4 regions of the Pseudomonas asiatica genome follow, and region 1 is predicted to be linked to each of the others. Evidence: riboswitches for the same ligand, from Rfam matches in the RefSeq annotation. Region 1 holds a riboswitch; each other region holds the start of a gene.
What was found. A riboswitch is a leader RNA that binds a small molecule or an ion and turns the genes downstream of it on or off. The one in region 1 is predicted to bind cobalamin.
Positions count from the first base shown of each region.

Region 1 (4,205 bases):
CCACATCCAGGCCTTGCTCATGCGCACTGCGCATGGCGGCAATGATCTGCTCCAGGTGCAGTTCGGCGCTATTGATCATGGTCTCGGCCTGGTGGCCCTCGAGCACGGCGGCCGGCACCAGCGAACCGGCATAGATGATCACCGGGCACTGGCGGATCAGCCGTTGGCCCTTGATTGTGATCAGTTCCGGGTCGCCGGGGCCGGCGCCGATGAAGTAGACCGTCATGGAAAGTCCTTGCAGGAAAGAGGGGAAACGTTCAACAGGCCAGGGCGAGGGTAGCCGGGCCCAGTACCTGGCGCGTCAGCAGCAACCTGGCCGTGCCGAGCCGCTCGCTGGCCAGGGCCAAAGCCGCGCTCTCCGCCACGCCCCAGCAGCCGCAGTGGGCATGGGCAGCGGCGGAGCGGTGGCTGAGCTGGAGTTCGTAGGGTTGCAATTGCGCGGTATCGTACAACACCAAGGGCACGCCGAGGCGTTCGGCCAGTTGCTGCAAGCCGGGTTCGTCGGCCTTCAGGCTGATGCTGGCGATACCGTGCAGGCCGGCCAACGCCAGGCCCTGGTTGGCCAGGGCCTGGCGTAGCAAGGTTTCCAGCGTATCCGCCGGGCAACCCCGGCGGCAGCCGAAGCCGGCGTAAAAGGCAGGCATCAGGCCTGGCTGGAGCGCCGGAACAGCCAGGCGCTGAGCAGGCCCAGGGCCAGCCAGAAGGCGGCGTTGGTCAGCCAGGAGGCCACTTTGAACTGGGTTTCCAGTGCGGCGGGGGCCAGGCTCTCGTGCACCTCGGGTTGCGGCGCACCGATCACATGGGGAATGACCAGCAGCACGGCGCCCAGCGCCTTCAGCAACCAGTGGCGGGCGAATACCAGCAGGGCAAGGCCCAGCGCGGTGGCGCTGGCGGTGCCGATCCACCAGGCCTGGCGTTGCCCCAGGTCGGCGGCTGCAGTACCTGGCAGTTCCGGCGGCAGGCCCAGGGTCGGGGCCAGGCAGAACACGGCGAAGCCGGCCAGCCCCCACAGTGCGCCGGTGCCGGCACGCTTGGGTTCGCGCAGGCTGTACAGGGCGGTGAGGATCAGGGCGAAGCCGACCGCGACCACCAGGTTGCCGCCAGTGGTGGACAGCACCCGCTGCCAGCCGTCTTCCGGCGACCAGGCTTCGGCGCTGTGTTCATGGGCGGCCACTTCGCCGGCATGCTCGTGCTGGGCGACCGGGGCCGAGGATTCGTAGGTTTCTGCCTCGAGGATCAGCGGGGCGACCCAGAAGCTTTGCAGCAAGGTCAGCAGCAAGGCCGCCAGCAACCCGCTGAAGCCCGCGGTACGGGCAATGCGTGTGATCATCGGGCGTACTCAGTGGCAGGGGAAGGCGGCGCTGTGGCGGGTGTCGTGGGCGGCGTTGTGCACGGCTTCGATGTGCGAGAAGCCGGCGAAGTACACCAGGCACAGGCCCAGCAGGCTGGCGCCGACGGCGATGACGACACGCTGGCTGAGGGTGACGGGGGTGGTGATGCTGTGTTGCTTGGCGCTGGTGACGGGCATGACGCGTTCCTCTGCTTTTTGTGGGCAACGGGCAAGCGCGGCAGCCCCGAGCGTGGCAGCCCAGGGGAATGCAACAGCGCCCGCCCACCGCGGGGTGTTCATGAACGCCAGGCCGGTCTCCGGGCTTGCGAGGAGGAGCCAGGCTCCTGGAAGGCGTCACCTTCCCATGCCGGGTGACCGGGCACAGTGGTACAGACGCTTCGCTCGCTTACCGTTGCGGGGGCAGCACCGGCCTTGTCCGGCCCTGCTTGAGGGCCTGTGACGCACCGGTTTCCCGTTTCACCCCCATCGGGGGCACCTGAACGCGAGGCATAAGGAGACCATGGGGCGGGGCTGCCGTCAATTGCCCTGATGGTAGGGCTTTGGTTTTGCAGTGCCTGGGAGATCGAGCGCCGCCCGCGCGGCGCTCGATCTCACAGGCGCTGGAAAGTTCAAGGCAAGCGCACTCAAGCCCTCATGCAAGCCGGTTCGGCCTGTAGTGGTCTATGCCGTAAGCATCCACCTGGTCAGCCCCGGGCAAACGTCGCCAGCTTCTCCCCGTCCAGCCGGTAGCGCACCCACTCATCCTGCGCTTCGGCCCCCAGCTTCTGATAGAAGCCGATCGCGGGCTCGTTCCAGTCCAGCACGCTCCATTCCAGCCGCCCGCAATCATTCGCCACCGCTTCGCGGGCAATATGCTGCAGCAATTGCCGCCCGGCACCGTCGCCGCGCTGCTCGGGCGTTATGTACAGGTCTTCCAGGTAGATGCCGTTGCGCCCGAGCCAGGTCGAGTAGCTGTAGAAATACACGGCAAAGCCGATTGCCCGGCCATCGCGCTCGCAAATCAGGCTGTGCACGGTGCTGCCCTCGCCAAAAAGGCTGCGCTCGATATCGGCAACGCTCGCGATCACCTCGTGGCGAGCGCGTTCGTACTCGGCCAGTTCGGTGATGAAGGCCAGGATCTGCTCGGCATCGGCGCGAACGGCAGGGCGAATGGTAAGGCTCATGGTGACGGCTTCCTTGATCTGGTGGTAGCGGTACAGCGATGTGTATCTACACAATTTAGTGAAACTGTATCGGTCGCAGAGGAGGGCGACTCCGTTAGTGTGACACCACCCATAAAGAATGTGGAATGCCTGCCATGCTTGCCTCTGCCGACCTGCTCACCGCCTTCGTGCTGTTTGCCTTCGTGTCCTCCATCACCCCTGGCCCCAACAACACCATGCTGCTGGCCTCGGGCGTCAACTTCGGTGTGCGCCGCTCCATCCCGCACGCCATGGGGATCAGCGTCGGTTTCATGGTAATGGTGCTGGCCGTTGGCCTGGGCCTGGGCGAGGTGTTCAAGGCCTGGCCGCCGCTGTACACGGTACTGCGCTACACCGGCGCCGCCTACCTGCTTTACCTCGCCTGGAAGATCGCCACCTCCGGGCCGGTCGGCACAGCCTCGTCCAGTGCCCGCAAACCGCTGGGCTTCTGGGGAGCGGCGGCATTCCAGTGGGTCAACCCCAAGGCCTGGGTGATGGCAGTCGGTGCAATCACCACCTACACGCCGGCGCAAGGCTATGTGACCAACGTCATTGTCATTGCCGCCTTGTTTGCCCTGGTCAACCTGCCCAGCGTGGGGGTGTGGGTGATGTTCGGCAGCGCCCTGCGCAACCTGTTGCAGAACCCGCGCTGGCTGATGCTGTTCAATGTCCTGATGGCCTTGTTGCTGGTGATTTCACTGTACCCGTTGCTGTTTGTAGAATCGGCGTTTTCCTGACCCCGCGAGTACAGCAAGCCGATGCAGTTGATCCCCTGGTCCCACGAATGCGCCGAAGGCTTCACCCTGCGTGGCTGGCGAACCCCGGCCAGTGGCAAGCCGCTGCTGCATTTTCTGCACGGCAACGGCTTCTGCTGCCTTGCCTACCAGCCATTGCTGATGCGCCTGGGCGAACATTTCGACCTGTGGCTCAGCGATGTCCAGGGCCATGGTGACAGTGACCATGGCGGGGTTTTTCGTGGCTGGAACCGCACCGCTGCGCTGGCGGTGGAGGCTTTCGCAGCCGGGCGGGGCGAGTATGGCGACGTACCGCGCTTTGCCGTCGGGCACAGCTTCGGTGGCGTGCTCACCGGCCTGATCCTGGCCAGTGAACCGCAGCTGTTCACCCGTGCCGTGCTGCTTGACCCGGTACTGTTCAGCCGGCGCATGCTGGGTGTTATGGGGGTGGCGGCCCTGGTCGGCTTGCATCAGCGTCACGCCTTGGCGCGCAAGGCCGCCAGCCGTCGCAGCCACTGGCCCGACCGCGAGGCAGCCCTGGCTTCGCTGCATGGGCGGGGTATCTTCAAGGGGTGGACCGATGCGGCGCTGCGGGCCTACGTCGAGCATGCCATCGGCGACTGTGGCGAAGCGGTGGTGCTCAAGTGCCGGCCCAGCCGCGAAGTGGAAATCTTCAGTTCCTTCCCCAAGCGCATGTGGGCAAGCCTGACGGCGATCCGCACGCCCACGCGGGTGCTGTACGGCGAGCACACCTACCCCTTCGTGCCCCATTCGGTGAGCCGCCTGGCGGCGCTCAACCCTCAGGTGACCGCCAGGCAAGTTGCAGGTGGGCACTGCTTCATGCAGGAAGACCCGGTCATTGCTGCAGAACAGGTGCTCGGTTTCTTGCAAGGCTGACTGTTCCATGGGTGGAACGATGAATGCCAAGCAGGCCTGCTA
Region 1 is NZ_CP157874.1:3,106,499-3,110,703, reverse strand. It holds gene cobM (precorrin-4 C(11)-methyltransferase) at 1-226, opposite strand, end outside; gene ABNP31_RS13995 (cobalamin biosynthesis protein) at 258-644, opposite strand; gene ABNP31_RS13990 (CbtA family protein) at 644-1,330, opposite strand; gene ABNP31_RS13985 (CbtB domain-containing protein) at 1,340-1,528, opposite strand; cobalamin riboswitch at 1,622-1,845, opposite strand; gene ABNP31_RS13980 (GNAT family N-acetyltransferase) at 2,035-2,514, opposite strand; gene ABNP31_RS13975 (LysE family translocator) at 2,640-3,269, shown strand; gene ABNP31_RS13970 (alpha/beta fold hydrolase) at 3,291-4,163, shown strand.

Region 2 (4,205 bases), 1.0 Mb from region 1:
GCCACCATCATGACGATCACGGCAGTGATAACGGCAATGATCATGATCGGCAGGTGCTCGGTCATGCCCACGGCGGTGATGATGCTGTCGACCGAGAAGACGATGTCCAGCAACAGGATCTGGAAGATCGCCGCGGCAAAGCCCAGGGTAACCGTCGACGACACCTTGGCTTCTTCCTTGGCCCCGTGCGGGTCGACGTTCTCATGGATTTCCTTGGTCGCCTTCCACAGCAGGAACAGGCCACCGGCAATCAGGATCACGTCCTTCCAGGAGAAGGCATTGCCGAACACTTCGAACACCGGGTCGGTCAGCTGGACGATCCAGGCCACCGTGCTGAGCAAGGCCAGGCGCATGACCAAGGCCATGCTGATACCAATACGGCGCGCCTTGGAGCGGTACTCCACCGGCAGCTTGTTGGTCAGGATGGAGATGAAGATCAGGTTGTCGATGCCCAACACGACTTCCATGGCTACCAGCGTAGCCAGGGCAACCCAGGCGGTAGGGCTAGCGACGAGTTCCAGCAAGTATTCCATTGTTCAAATCCTGCAGCAGCGGTTGGGGGTCAGATTTCCTGGGTGTCTTCTTTCTTGTCGGCGTCCTTGGGCTTTTGCCCTTCGCTGCCGATGGCCTCGCTCAACGCCTGCTGGGCGGCCTTGTTGGTGTCGTCGATGGCCTGCTTGGCCGACTGTGCGGCCTGGTCGAGCATCTGCTGGGCGGATTTCTCGGCCTGCTCGCAACCGGCCAGGGTGAACAGGGCCAAGGCCAGCACCAGCGGCGTGCCGATGGATTTTAGTTGCAGCATGGGTTCCTCGCTTTTCATGTTCCGGCGGCGCACACGGCGCCTGATGGAGTCGCATTCTAAAGAGCGCAACACATCCGGAAAATTCGTATTTTCAGCGGTTATACTTCGGTTTTTACGAATCCGGAACGATACCGATGCTCAACTATCGGCAGTTGCACTACTTCTGGGCCGTTGCCAAGACCGGCAGCATCGCCCGCGCCAGCGAACAGTTGAACCTGACCCCGCAAACCATCAGCGGTCAGATCAGCCTGTTTGAGCAGACCTATGGCCTGGAGCTGTTCCAGCGCGTGGGGCGCCAGCTGGAACTGACCGAAACAGGGCGCCAGACGCTGATCTATGCCGAGCAGATGTTCCAGCTGGGTAACGAGCTGGAGGCCATGCTGCGGGCCGGCCCGCAGGAGCAGATCCTGTTCCGCGTGGGTGTGGCTGATGTGGTGCCCAAGTCCATCGTCTACCGCCTGCTGGCACCGACCATGGAGCTGGACGACATGCTGCGTATCAACTGCCGCGAAGACAAGCTCGAACGGCTGCTGGCCGACCTGGCGATCCAGCGCCTGGACCTGGTGATTTCCGACAGCCCCATGCCCAGCCACCTGGACATCAAGGGTTATAGCCAGAAACTGGGCGAGTGTGGGTTGAGCTTCTTCGCCACCCCGGCGCTGGCACAACGCCTGGAAGGCCCCTTCCCCGCCTGCCTGCAGGATGCGCCATTGCTTATCCCCGGGCAGGAAACCGTGGTACGCAGCCGCCTGCTGCGCTGGCTGGGTGAGCAGCAGGTGCAGCCACGGATCGTGGGCGAGTTCGATGACAGTGCCTTGATGCAGGCGTTCGGGCAGTCGGGCAGCGGCATCTTCGTTGCGCCCAGCGTGATCGCCGAGGAAGTGTGCCGCCAGTACGGCGTGGAGCTGATCGGGCAGACCGAGGCGGTGCACGAGTCGTTCTATGCCATTTCGGTAGAGCGCAAGGTCAAGCACCCGGGGATCGTGGCGATTACCGAGGGGGCGCGACGAGAGTTGTTTCATTGGTAGCAGGCAGATTTGACGCCTCCCGCGTTTCAATGGTCATATGCCCGCCAGTTTCAGGTGCCCTGCGCCGCCGCGCGCAGGGTGAAACGGGAAGCCGGTGCGTCGTGTTGCCCACGACAAGTCCGGCGCTGCCCCCGCAACGGTAAGCGAGCGAACCCTTCGAGATACCACTGTGCACATGCATGGGAAGGTGAAGGTTTCATGCCCCTCGCAAGCCCGGAGACCGGCCTGGAGCTTCACTTGGCAACCCGCGGTGGGCGGGCGCAGGCCGGTATCCGCGCGCGCGCCTGCGTGCACGGTGCGCCTTTGCGTGTTTTCCACCGGGATCCATTCATTCCTGCAGTAGTGGAACGACATGTCCCGTATCTTCAAGCTTCACCCCCTGGCGGCCTGCCTGGCCGTATCCCTGCCGGCCCTGGCCGATGACCTCGACCGACAGCCACTGGCCCTGCCCTCCACGGCCATCACCGACACCCAAGGCAGCCACGCCATCGACCTGGCCACCCCGACCCAGGCGGGCTCGCGCCTGGGCCTCAGCGCCCTGGAGACACCGGCCAGCACCAGCAGCATCAGCGCCGAGCAGATCCAGCAGCGCAGCAACCTCACCGTACAGGACGCGGTGACCCGCTCACCGGGCATCAGCTACATCGGCTCCCCGGGCGACGGCGGCACGGGCCTGTCCGCCCGCGGCTTTACCGGGCACAACTCGGTGATGACCTTGTTCGACGGCGCACGCCTGTACACCGGTGCCGGCACCCAGACGTTCCCGGTCGACCCATGGATGGTCGAGTGCATCGATGTGATTCGCGGCCCGGCCTCGGTGCTGTATGGCGAAGGGGCCACCGGTGCGGTGGTCAACGTGATCCCGAAAAAGCCGTTTGCCGGCGAGATACGCAACCACCTGCGCCTGGGCTACGGTTCGTGGGACCGCCAGCAGCTCGGCCTGGACAGCGGCGGCAGCCTCGGCGAGCGCCTGAGCTACCGCCTGGCCCTGAACCAGCAAACCGGTAACGGCTGGGTCGACCGCACCCCGTCACGCAGCCTGGCGCTGAGCGCCGCGCTGCGCTTCGATGCCAGCGACGACCTCAGCTTCACCCTCGCCCACGACCGCGGCGATGCGCAGCCTGCCAACTACTACGGCACCCCGCTGATCGACGGCCACTACCGCAGCAGCCTGCGCAAGAAGAACTACAACGTGCAGGACGATGTGCAGCACTACGTCGATGAATGGACCCGCCTGAACACCGACTGGACGTTGAACGACCACCTCAGCGCCAGCAACCAGCTGTACTACATCAAGAGCCGCCGTCACTGGCGCAATGCCGAGGAGTACAGCTGGGATGCCGGGCGCCAGCAGCTGCTGCGCGGCAGCTACCTGCAGATCAAGCACAACCAGGAACAGTTCGGCGATCGCCAGGCCTTCACCCTCGACCACACGCTGTTCGGCCTGGCCAGCAAGACCGTGGTCGGCGCCGAGTACAACAAAGTCCGCTTCAACGTCGACAGCAACGCGCCCTACAACGATGTGGGCGGTGACTACGTCGACCCTTGGCAGCCACAACCGGGTTGGTTCCACAGCGCCTCGCCGCTGCGCCCGCAAACCCTGTCCACCACCCACACCTTTGCCCTGTTCGCCGAAAACCGCCTGCAGTTGAGCGATCGCCTGTCCCTGGTCACCGGCGTGCGCCGCGACCAGAACCACATCGTCCAGGAGAAACTGACCACCGACAGCCGCAGCGACCGCAGCCTGCAAGGGGGCAACTGGCGTGCCGGGCTGGTGTTTGCGGTCAGCGACGACCTGTCGCTGTATGGCCAGTACTCCACCAGCGAGGACGGGGTCGACAACCTCATCAGCCTCAGCGCCAACCAGATGCACTACGACCTGACCGAGGCCAGGCAGACCGAGGTGGGCCTGAAGCAGCGCTTCTGGGAGGGGCGTGGCGAATGGACATTGGCGGCGTACCACATCGTCAAGAAGAAGCTGCTGGTGGATGACCCGTTCACCCACGAGAAGCAGCAGGCTGGCCAGCAGACGTCCGACGGCCTGGAGGCAACCCTGGAACTGGCGCTTGCGCATCAGTGGCAGGTGTCGGCCAACGCGGCGATCGTGCGCGCCAGGTATGACGACTTCGACGAAATGGTCGGCGGCGTGGCGCAGGACCGTGCGGGCAATCGCCCGGCCAATGTCCCGCGGCGTACCGCCAACCTGTGGCTGAGCAAAGGCTTCGGCCAGCGGCTGGAGGCCGGCATTGGCGCGCGCTATGTGGACGAACGATATGCCAATACCGCCAACACCCAGAGCGCCCCCGGCTACACCGTGGTCGATGCCGACATCGGCTGGCAGGTGTTGCCGGATGTGCGGCTGGGGTTGCAGTTGA
Region 2 is NZ_CP157874.1:2,109,124-2,113,328, reverse strand. It holds gene ABNP31_RS09550 (TerC family protein) at 1-533, opposite strand, end outside; gene ABNP31_RS09545 (hypothetical protein) at 563-802, opposite strand; gene nhaR (transcriptional activator NhaR) at 937-1,830, shown strand; cobalamin riboswitch at 1,866-2,073, shown strand; gene ABNP31_RS09535 (TonB-dependent receptor) at 2,183-4,205, shown strand, end outside.
Region 2: another riboswitch for cobalamin. It lies ahead of ABNP31_RS09535 (TonB-dependent receptor); the one in region 1 lies ahead of ABNP31_RS13985 (CbtB domain-containing protein).

Region 3 (4,205 bases), 1.8 Mb from region 1:
TCCGTTGCGCGCGCCAAATGCGGTCTCTAGTCTCGGCATGTCGTTGACCTTCAATGACCGGGTTAGCCGCCCGAAATCGTCAGACACCGCAGCTGAGCAATACCGAGTAATCGGCATTGGCGCCTTATGGCGGCTGTGCGTGGGGCACCTGCGGGTGCGCCGGGTGCCTGACGTCCCGGTCGGCTAACCCACGTACAGCTGCCACCATACTGTTTAGCCGCGGTTGGTGGTCGCTTCACTACGACAGGAGCCTTAAATGACCACCGAAGACACGAAATGCACAGTCGGCAAAACCATATTCTTTCAAGGTGAAAACCAGACCCACCCCCTGTTCCGCATCGAACCCGGTATCTCCTGCCAGAACGCCCGCGAACAAGCCTCGGAATTGATCGGCTATGCACGGGACCTGACCATCGACGGCCTGATGGAAGACAAGCCAAAGCTGATCTGGGCCGCGCACTACCTTTGCGCCTTGGGCAAAGCGCTGCTGGATGATGCCGAACTCGGCATGATGCGTTAGGACCTGAAAGGCGCGCAGGCCATTCGCGGCACGGGCCGCGCTCTCATGGAGCCGCATATAACTGAAAGGTTTAGCAGGGGCTCTGTGGGAGCGGGCGCGCCCGCGAACACCGGCGCAGCCGGTGCCAGCCACCGCGTTGGATTCTTCGCGGGCACGCCCGCTCCCACAGAAACCACGTCGCGCTTGCTAACGCGTTCCGGTCCCGCCCCGAGCCGAAGTTGCTTCAAGCCTGCTTGAGCAACAACGCCACCCCCGGGAAATACTGCCCCAGTTCGTTGTGCAACTTGCGGTAGGCATACGGGAAGTACCAGGCGATGGCACAGGCGGTATGTTTCTGCAGATCGTCGACCAGGTCCTGCAGTTCCTCGGGGCTGGCATGCTGGCCAGCCTTCCACGGGCTGATGAACAGCGCACCAGCTTTCAACTGGCTGGGGTAGGCCACCTGGCGCGCGAGGGCAGCGGTCTGCTGCAGGGCGTCGGCCATGTCCAGCCGGGCAACTTTTGGCCAGCGCTGGCTGACACTGAGGTACAGCGCTTCATCGGCACTACTGATCGACAGGTCGCAGCGCCCTTCGTGTTCGCCTTCGTCGCGCTGCTTCTTGCCGGCAAACTGCTGCAGCGCCGCCAGTTCGGCCTGCCACGCCGCTGCGGCAAGCAGCCCGGTATTGGCCGCGGCGCCATGCCAGTAAGGTGCTTCGGCATCGCCGGCAAACTGGTTGAAGCGGTCGATGCAATCGCCCCAGCGCTCCAGCACCGGGGCGAGAAACTCCAGGCGCGGGTTGTTGATGATCTGGCCTCGCATGCTGCGCTCTCCTGTTATCGTTGTGATCGCGTTCAGCTGAAAGTGATGGCTATGTGATATCACTGTATTCAGTGTGGCACAACCAGGTGAATTGGCCATTACCCGGGCGGTGCCTGTTCGACTGCAAAGCGGCCCACTTCGATTGACGCTCCCGGTGCAACCCTCTAACCTTCGCGCGTGTTTCAGGTGCCCTGCCAGCCCCGACTGGGCAGGGTGAAACTGGGAAGCCGGTGGGTGCCAGCATGGCGCGATTCCGGCGCTGCCCCCGCAACGGTAGGTGAGTCGCGGCCGCGCAGGGCCACTGGGTGCCAGCACCCGGGAAGGCGCGCAGGCCTGGGCCAAGGCCCGCTCACAAGCCCGGAGACCGGCCTGATACTGCCAACGGCATCACGGAGGGTGATGCGCGGTGCACCGTGGCGTACGGCCACGGCCCCTGCGCGTTCTCCGTCTGCCCGCCTTTTACCTGTCGCCGCGCGTTGCCGTGGCGCCAGCCAGCGGAGAACCCTGATGAGCGAATCCACCGAACGCGACGAACGCCACCTGGCGCGCATGCAGCGCAAGAAGGCGATCATCGACGAACGCATCGCCAATTCCCCCAACGAATGCGGCCTGCTGCTGGTGCTGACCGGCAATGGCAAAGGCAAGAGCAGCTCGGCCTTCGGTATGCTCGCGCGCGCCCTGGGCCATGGCATGCAGTGCGGTGTGGTGCAGTTCATCAAGGGCCGCAACAGCACCGGCGAAGAGCTGTTCTTCCGCCGCTTCCCCGAGCAGGTGCGCTACCACGTGATGGGCGAGGGCTTTACCTGGGAAACCCAGGACCGCCAGCGCGACATTGCCGCCGCCGAAGCGGCCTGGGCTGTGTCGCGCCAGTTGCTGCAAGACCCTAGCGTGCAGTTCGTGGTGCTCGATGAACTGAACATCGCCCTCAAGCACGGCTACCTCGACCTTGACCAGGTGCTGTCCGACATCCAGGCCCGCCCACCGATGCAGCATGTGATCGTCACTGGCCGTGCCGCGAAACCCGAGATGATCGAACTGGCCGACACCGTGACCGAGATGGGCATGCTCAAGCACGCCTTCCAGGCCGGCATCCGTGCACAGAAGGGCGTGGAACTGTGAGCCAGCCGCGCCATTGCCCCGCCGTGCTGATCGCGGCACCGGCCTCTGGCCAGGGCAAGACCACCGTCACCGCCGCCCTGGCCCGCCTGCACCGCAACCTTGGGCGCAAGGTGCGGGTGTTCAAGTGCGGGCCCGACTTTCTCGACCCGATGATCCTCGAGCGGGCCAGCGGCGCGCCGGTGTACCAACTCGACCTGTGGATGATCGGCGCCGAGGAAAGCCGCCGCCTGCTGTGGGAAGCCGCCGGCGAGGCCGACCTGATCCTGATCGAAGGGGTGATGGGGCTGTTCGACGGCACGCCGTCCAGCGCCGATCTGGCGCGCCACTTCGGCGTGCCGGTGCTGGCGGTGATCGACGGCACGGCCATGGCCCAGACCTTCGGCGCCCTGGCCCTGGGCCTGGCACGCTACCAGGCGGACCTGCCGTTTGCCGGTGTGTTGGCCAACCGGGTCGGCAGCCTGCGCCACGCGCAACTGCTGGAAGGTAGCCTGACCGAGGGCCTGCGCTGGTATGGCGGCTTGTCCCGCGAGCGCGGTATCGAGCTGCCCAGCCGCCACCTGGGGCTGGTCCAGGCCAGCGAGCTGAACGACCTGGACGCGCGCCTGGATGCCGCTGCCGAGGCGCTTGGCGCCAGTTGCGATGCGGCCTTGCCGCCGCCAGTGACCTTTGCCGAACCCGAGCCGCAAACCAGTGCTGCCTCGTTGGCCGGTGTACGCATTGGCGTGGCGCGAGACGAGGCCTTCGCCTTCACCTATGGCGCCAACCTCGACCTGCTGCGCAACCTGGGCGCACAGCTGGAGTTCTTCTCGCCGCTGCATGACCGCGAACTGCCGGCAGTAGACAGCCTGTACCTGCCGGGCGGTTATCCCGAACTGCACCACCACGCCCTGGCCGGCAATGCGCCGATGAGCGAGGCAATACGCGCCCATCACGCCCAGGGCAAACCGTTGCTGGCCGAGTGCGGTGGCATGCTGTATCTGCTCGATGCCCTGACCGACGTGGCCGGCGAGCGTGCCGAGCTGCTCGGCCTGCTGCCGGGCGAAGCGACCATGCAGAAGCGCTTGGCTGCCTTGGCCTTGCAGGCGGTGGAACTGCCGGAAGGCACCCTGCGCGGGCACACCTATCACCATTCGCTGACCAGTACCGCACTGGAGCCGATCGCACGTGGCCTGAGCCCCAATGGCGGGCGTGGCAACGAAGCGGTGTACCGCCTGGGTCGGCTGACGGCTTCCTACGTGCACTTCTACTTCCCCTCCAACCCGGATGCGGCGGCGGCGCTGTTGCGACCATGAGCGAACACGCCTACAGCGACGCCGAGCGCGCCGCGATCTACCGGGCCATCGGCGAACGCCGTGACATGCGCCATTTCGCCGGCGGCGAGGTAGCCCCGGAACTGCTGGGCCGCCTGTTGGCTGCCGCGCACCAGGCGCCAAGCGTCGGGCTGATGCAGCCCTGGCGTTTCATCCGCATCACCCAGCGCGACCTGCGTGCGCGCATCCAGGCCTTGGTGGAAGCAGAGCGGGTGCGTACCGCCGAAGCGTTGGGCGAACGCTCCGACGCCTTCATGAAACTGAAGGTGGAGGGCATCAATGACTGCGCCGAGTTGCTGGTGGCCGCCCTGATGGACAACCGCGAGCCGCATATCTTCGGCCGTCGCACCCTGCCGGAAATGGACCTGGCCTCGCTGGCCTGCGCCATCCAGAACCTGTGGCTGGCAGCCCGTGGCGAAGGCCTGGGCATGGGCTGGGTGTCGCTGTTCGACCC
Region 3 is NZ_CP157874.1:1,338,404-1,342,608, forward strand. It holds gene ABNP31_RS06140 (DUF3077 domain-containing protein) at 257-520, shown strand; gene ABNP31_RS06145 (hypothetical protein) at 744-1,322, opposite strand; cobalamin riboswitch at 1,490-1,709, shown strand; gene cobO (cob(I)yrinic acid a,c-diamide adenosyltransferase) at 1,830-2,441, shown strand; gene ABNP31_RS06155 (cobyrinate a,c-diamide synthase) at 2,438-3,733, shown strand; gene bluB (5,6-dimethylbenzimidazole synthase) at 3,730-4,205, shown strand, end outside.
Region 3: another riboswitch for cobalamin. It lies ahead of cobO (cob(I)yrinic acid a,c-diamide adenosyltransferase); the one in region 1 lies ahead of ABNP31_RS13985 (CbtB domain-containing protein).

Region 4 (4,205 bases), 160 kb from region 1:
GCGGATAGCCTTCGGCCTGCAGGGCCTTGAGGATGTTCAGCGCCGCCGCTGGCGTGTCCAGTCCAACGCCGTTGCCAATGCGACCATCCCGGGTCGGGTAGTTGGCCAGCACCAGGGCCACGCGCTTTTGCGCATTCGGCAGGCGCGCCAGTTCGACCCAGCGGCGGGCCAGTTCGGCGACAAAGTCCATGCGCTCGGGGTGGGCGCGGTAGCAGACCACGTCGGACTGGCTGCGCTCGCTGCGCCAGGCCATGTCCTTGAAACTGACCGGGCGGGTGATGATGCGCCCGTCCAGTTCGGGCAAGGCAATGTGCATGGCCAGGTCACGCGCCCCCAGGCCCTGCTCGCTGGCTTCCCAGCCGGGCTGGTTGTCTTGCGCGCAGATGGCCTGCAGCACTGGGATGTCGCGACGGAACGGGCGCAGGTTGGGCCGTTCGGGGCTGGACAGGGCAAAGCCGGTGGTGTTGACCAGCACTTCGGCACCCACCTCGTCCAGCCAGGCTTCGACCTGCTCCAGGCAGGCGCTTTCCTTGAGGCTGGCCACGGCGATCGGCAACGGGTTGAGCCCGGCGGCCTGCAGGCGCTGACAGAACACATCGATGAACGCGGTGTTGGCCGCCTGCAGGTGCGAGCGGTAGAACAGCAGTGGCGCCACCGGCTGTTCGGGATGCCACTGCGGGTACCAGTCCTCCAGCGTGGCGCTGCCCTTGGCCGGGTGATACACGGCGGTGCGCGGCAAAGGCTGCGGCTCGTCCCAGGCATAGTCGCGGCCCAGCCACTGGCTGGCCAGGCAGTTGAACAGGTTGATGGCATTGGCCTTGCCGCCCTGGCGCAGGTAGTGCCAGAGGCGTTCGGCCTGCTCGCCGCTGACACTGCCCAGGCTGGTCAGCTCCGGGTCCGGGCGGTCGTCGCCCGGCACCAGGATCAGTTGCACGCCACGGCCAGCCAGCTCGACCAGTTGCTCGACGCCATAGCGCCAGTAGCCGACGCCGCCGTGCAGCGACACCAGGATGACCTTGGCATGGCGCAGCACCTGGTCGACGTACAGGTCGACCGAGGCATGGTTCTGTACCTGCATCGGGTTGGCCAGGCGCAGGCTGGGGTAATCCTCGGGCAATTGCTCGGCGGTATCCGCAAGCAATGCCAGGTGCGAATCGCCGCTGCAGAGAATCACCAGCTCGGCGGGCGTCTGGCCGAGGTCGGCAATGCTGTCATCCGGCACGAAGCCGCCGGGCTGGGTCCGCAGCAGGTGCATGGGTCAGGCGCCCAGTGCCTGGCGCAGGCGCGCTTCCAGCTGGGCGGCGTCGAGGTCCTGGCCGATCAGCACCAGGCGGGTGATGCGCGGCTCGTCGGCGCGCCAGGCGCGGTCGAAGTGCTTGTCGAAACGGGTGCCCACGCCTTGTACCAGCAGGCGCATCGGCTTGCCCGGGATGGCAGCGAAGCCTTTGGCGCGCAGGATGCCGAATTCCACCACCAGCTGGGTCAGGGCGTCGAGCAGCAGGCTTTCGTCGGCTTCGGGCAGGTCGATGGAGATGGAGTCGAAGGCGTCGTGGTCATGATCGTCATGGTCATCGCCGTCATGATGCGAATCGTGGTGGGTACGGCGGCCATCGATGTGCGCCTCGGACTCGGCGCCCACGCCCAGCAGCACCTCCAGCGGCAGCTTGCCGCTGCTGGCCTCGATCACCTTGACCGCCGGCGGCAGTTCTTCGGCCACCTCGGCGCGGACCTTGGCCAGGCCTTCGGCGTCGATCAGGTCGGCCTTGTTCAGCACCACCAGGTCGGCGCTGGCCAGCTGGTCGGCGAACAGTTCGTGCAGCGGCGACTCGTGGTCCAGGTTGGGGTCGAGCTTGCGCTGGGCATCGACCTGGTCCGGGTAGGCGGCGAAGGTGCCGGCGGCCACGGCCGGGCTGTCGACCACCGTGATCACCGCGTCGACGGTGCAGGCATTGCGGATTTCCGGCCACTGGAAGGCTTGCACCAGCGGTTTGGGCAGGGCCAGGCCGCTGGTTTCGATGAGGATATGGTCCAGGTCGCCACGGCGTGCCACCAGCTCGCGCATCACCGGGAAGAACTCTTCCTGCACGGTGCAGCACAGGCAGCCGTTGGCCAGCTCGTAGACGCGGCCGGTGGCTTCTTCTTCGGTGCAACCGATGCTGCACTGTTTGAGGATTTCGCCGTCGATGCCCAGTTCGCCGAACTCGTTGACGATCACCGCAATGCGGCGGCCCTGGGCGTTGTCGAGCATGTGGCGCAGCAAGGTAGTCTTGCCCGAGCCGAGGAAGCCGGTGACGATGGTGACGGGGAGCTTGGCCAGTGTTTTCATGTCGCATTGCCCTTGGCAGATTGGCGCGGGCATGCAGGACGACAGCCACGGGCCAGACCGGCCGGGCTTGTTCGCCACCGGATCACCCCGCCCGGTTGAAAGTCGAAAACGTGACGAGGCAGGTCTCCTGGCTCGCACCGTTCCATGTACCCGCTGGTGCAGCGGGCTGGCGGGATGACGCCTTCCCGCGCGCGGGCGCAGTGGCTGTGTCGATCCGTTGTCGGTGCTTACAGTTGCGGGGGCAGCCGCGGCTTGTACCGCGTTCCCGTCTTAGCTTCGGCCTGGCCGAAGAACCTCGAAGTGGCAAGGCTACGCAGTGGCTGGCAGGTGGTCAACCATTGCTGTCGGGCTGGCCGACAACAAGTGGCGCAACTGCGTTACAGTGGTGGCTTTGAGCAGCGAGGCCCCCGGTGGAACCCTTGAACAAGCGCGATTTGGCACGCCTGGAGCGTGAACTGGTGGTTTGCCTGACCGAAGCCTGCGAAACCGCCAAGGCGGAGATCGTCGGTTTCAGCTGGCTTACCCATCGTCTGGCTCCCGAGGATTTTCCGGCCAGCCTGCGTATTACCTGGGTGTTCGAACGAGAGGCCGACAAGGCCGCCGCCGTGGCGGGCGACGCGAAGGTACGCATGCTGGCGCTGACCGGCCTGGCTTTGGAACAGGCCGGCATTCAGCTGGATCATCCGGCCTGGCATGTGCGGTTTGACAGTGAAGAGACCTGCCAGCAGAGCCACGGGGGCGACTGGAGCAAGCGCTTGAGGGGGCGCTGATCCAGGGGCATGCGCGGTCCTGGCTCTTGTAGGAGCGGCCTTGTGTCGCGATAGGGCTGCGAAGCAGCCCCAGGGTTTCAGCAAAGACGCACAAATTGCTGGGGCTGCTTCGCAGCCCTATCGCGACACAAGGCCACTCCTACAGGGGCCGCGGCGCACTCGCGGAATCTGTTTTCCCGCGACAACGATGCCTCTATCCGTTAGGCTACGCATTCCCCTGTCACGAGGTGTTCGTCCAATGCGCCATTGATGCCGCCGTCCCTTCGACGGCCAGTCTTCAGCCTCCGGTTCGCTCCGGAGATGTCGCGGCATTTGTGGAGTTGTGCATGACGAACACGTCGATCCTGACGCTGGACAGCGTCTCCTTGGCCTTGCCTGACGGCAGGCTGTTATTTACCGACCTCAGCGAAACCTTCGACCAACGCCGCACCGGCCTGGTCGGGCGCAACGGTGTGGGCAAGAGCCTGCTCGGGCAAGTACTTGCCGGCCAGCGCGAACCAAGCAGCGGCCAGTGTCGGCGCCTTGGGCGCATCCATCTTCTGGACCAGCAGGTGATCGAGCGCAGCGCCACGGTCGCCGACCTGGCCCAGGTGGGCGCGGTGCTCGCTGCGCTGGAGCGCATCGAGCAAGGCAGCGTCGCACCCAGTGACTTCGACACCGTCGGCGAACGCTGGGATATCCGCGAGCAATTGCAGGGGCACCTGCAACGCCACGGCCTGGGCCAGCTCGACTGGCACCAGCCCGCCCGCAGCCTGAGCGGTGGCCAGGCCATGCGCGTGGCGCTGGTCGGCGCCTGGCTCAGCGAAGCGGACTACCTGATCCTCGACGAACCGAGCAACCACCTGGACAGCAACGCCCGCGCCCAACTGCTGAGCATGATCGAAGCCTGGGACCGGGGCTTGCTGGTGATCAGCCATGATCGCAGCCTGCTCGCGCACATGACGCGCATCGTCGAATTGTCCAGCCTGGGCTTGCAGGCCTATGGCGGCAACTACAGCTTCTATTCGGCCCAGAAAGCCAGCCAGACGGCGCAGGCCCAACAGCAACTTGCCCGGCTGAAACAGGAGCAGCAACGCCAGGCGCGCGAACTGCAGCGCCAGCGCGAAGAC
Region 4 is NZ_CP157874.1:3,261,671-3,265,875, forward strand. It holds gene cobN (cobaltochelatase subunit CobN) at 1-1,255, opposite strand, end outside; gene cobW (cobalamin biosynthesis protein CobW) at 1,259-2,326, opposite strand; cobalamin riboswitch at 2,427-2,639, opposite strand; gene ABNP31_RS14590 (hypothetical protein) at 2,737-3,096, shown strand; gene ABNP31_RS14595 (ATP-binding cassette domain-containing protein) at 3,423-4,205, shown strand, end outside.
Region 4: another riboswitch for cobalamin. It lies ahead of cobW (cobalamin biosynthesis protein CobW); the one in region 1 lies ahead of ABNP31_RS13985 (CbtB domain-containing protein).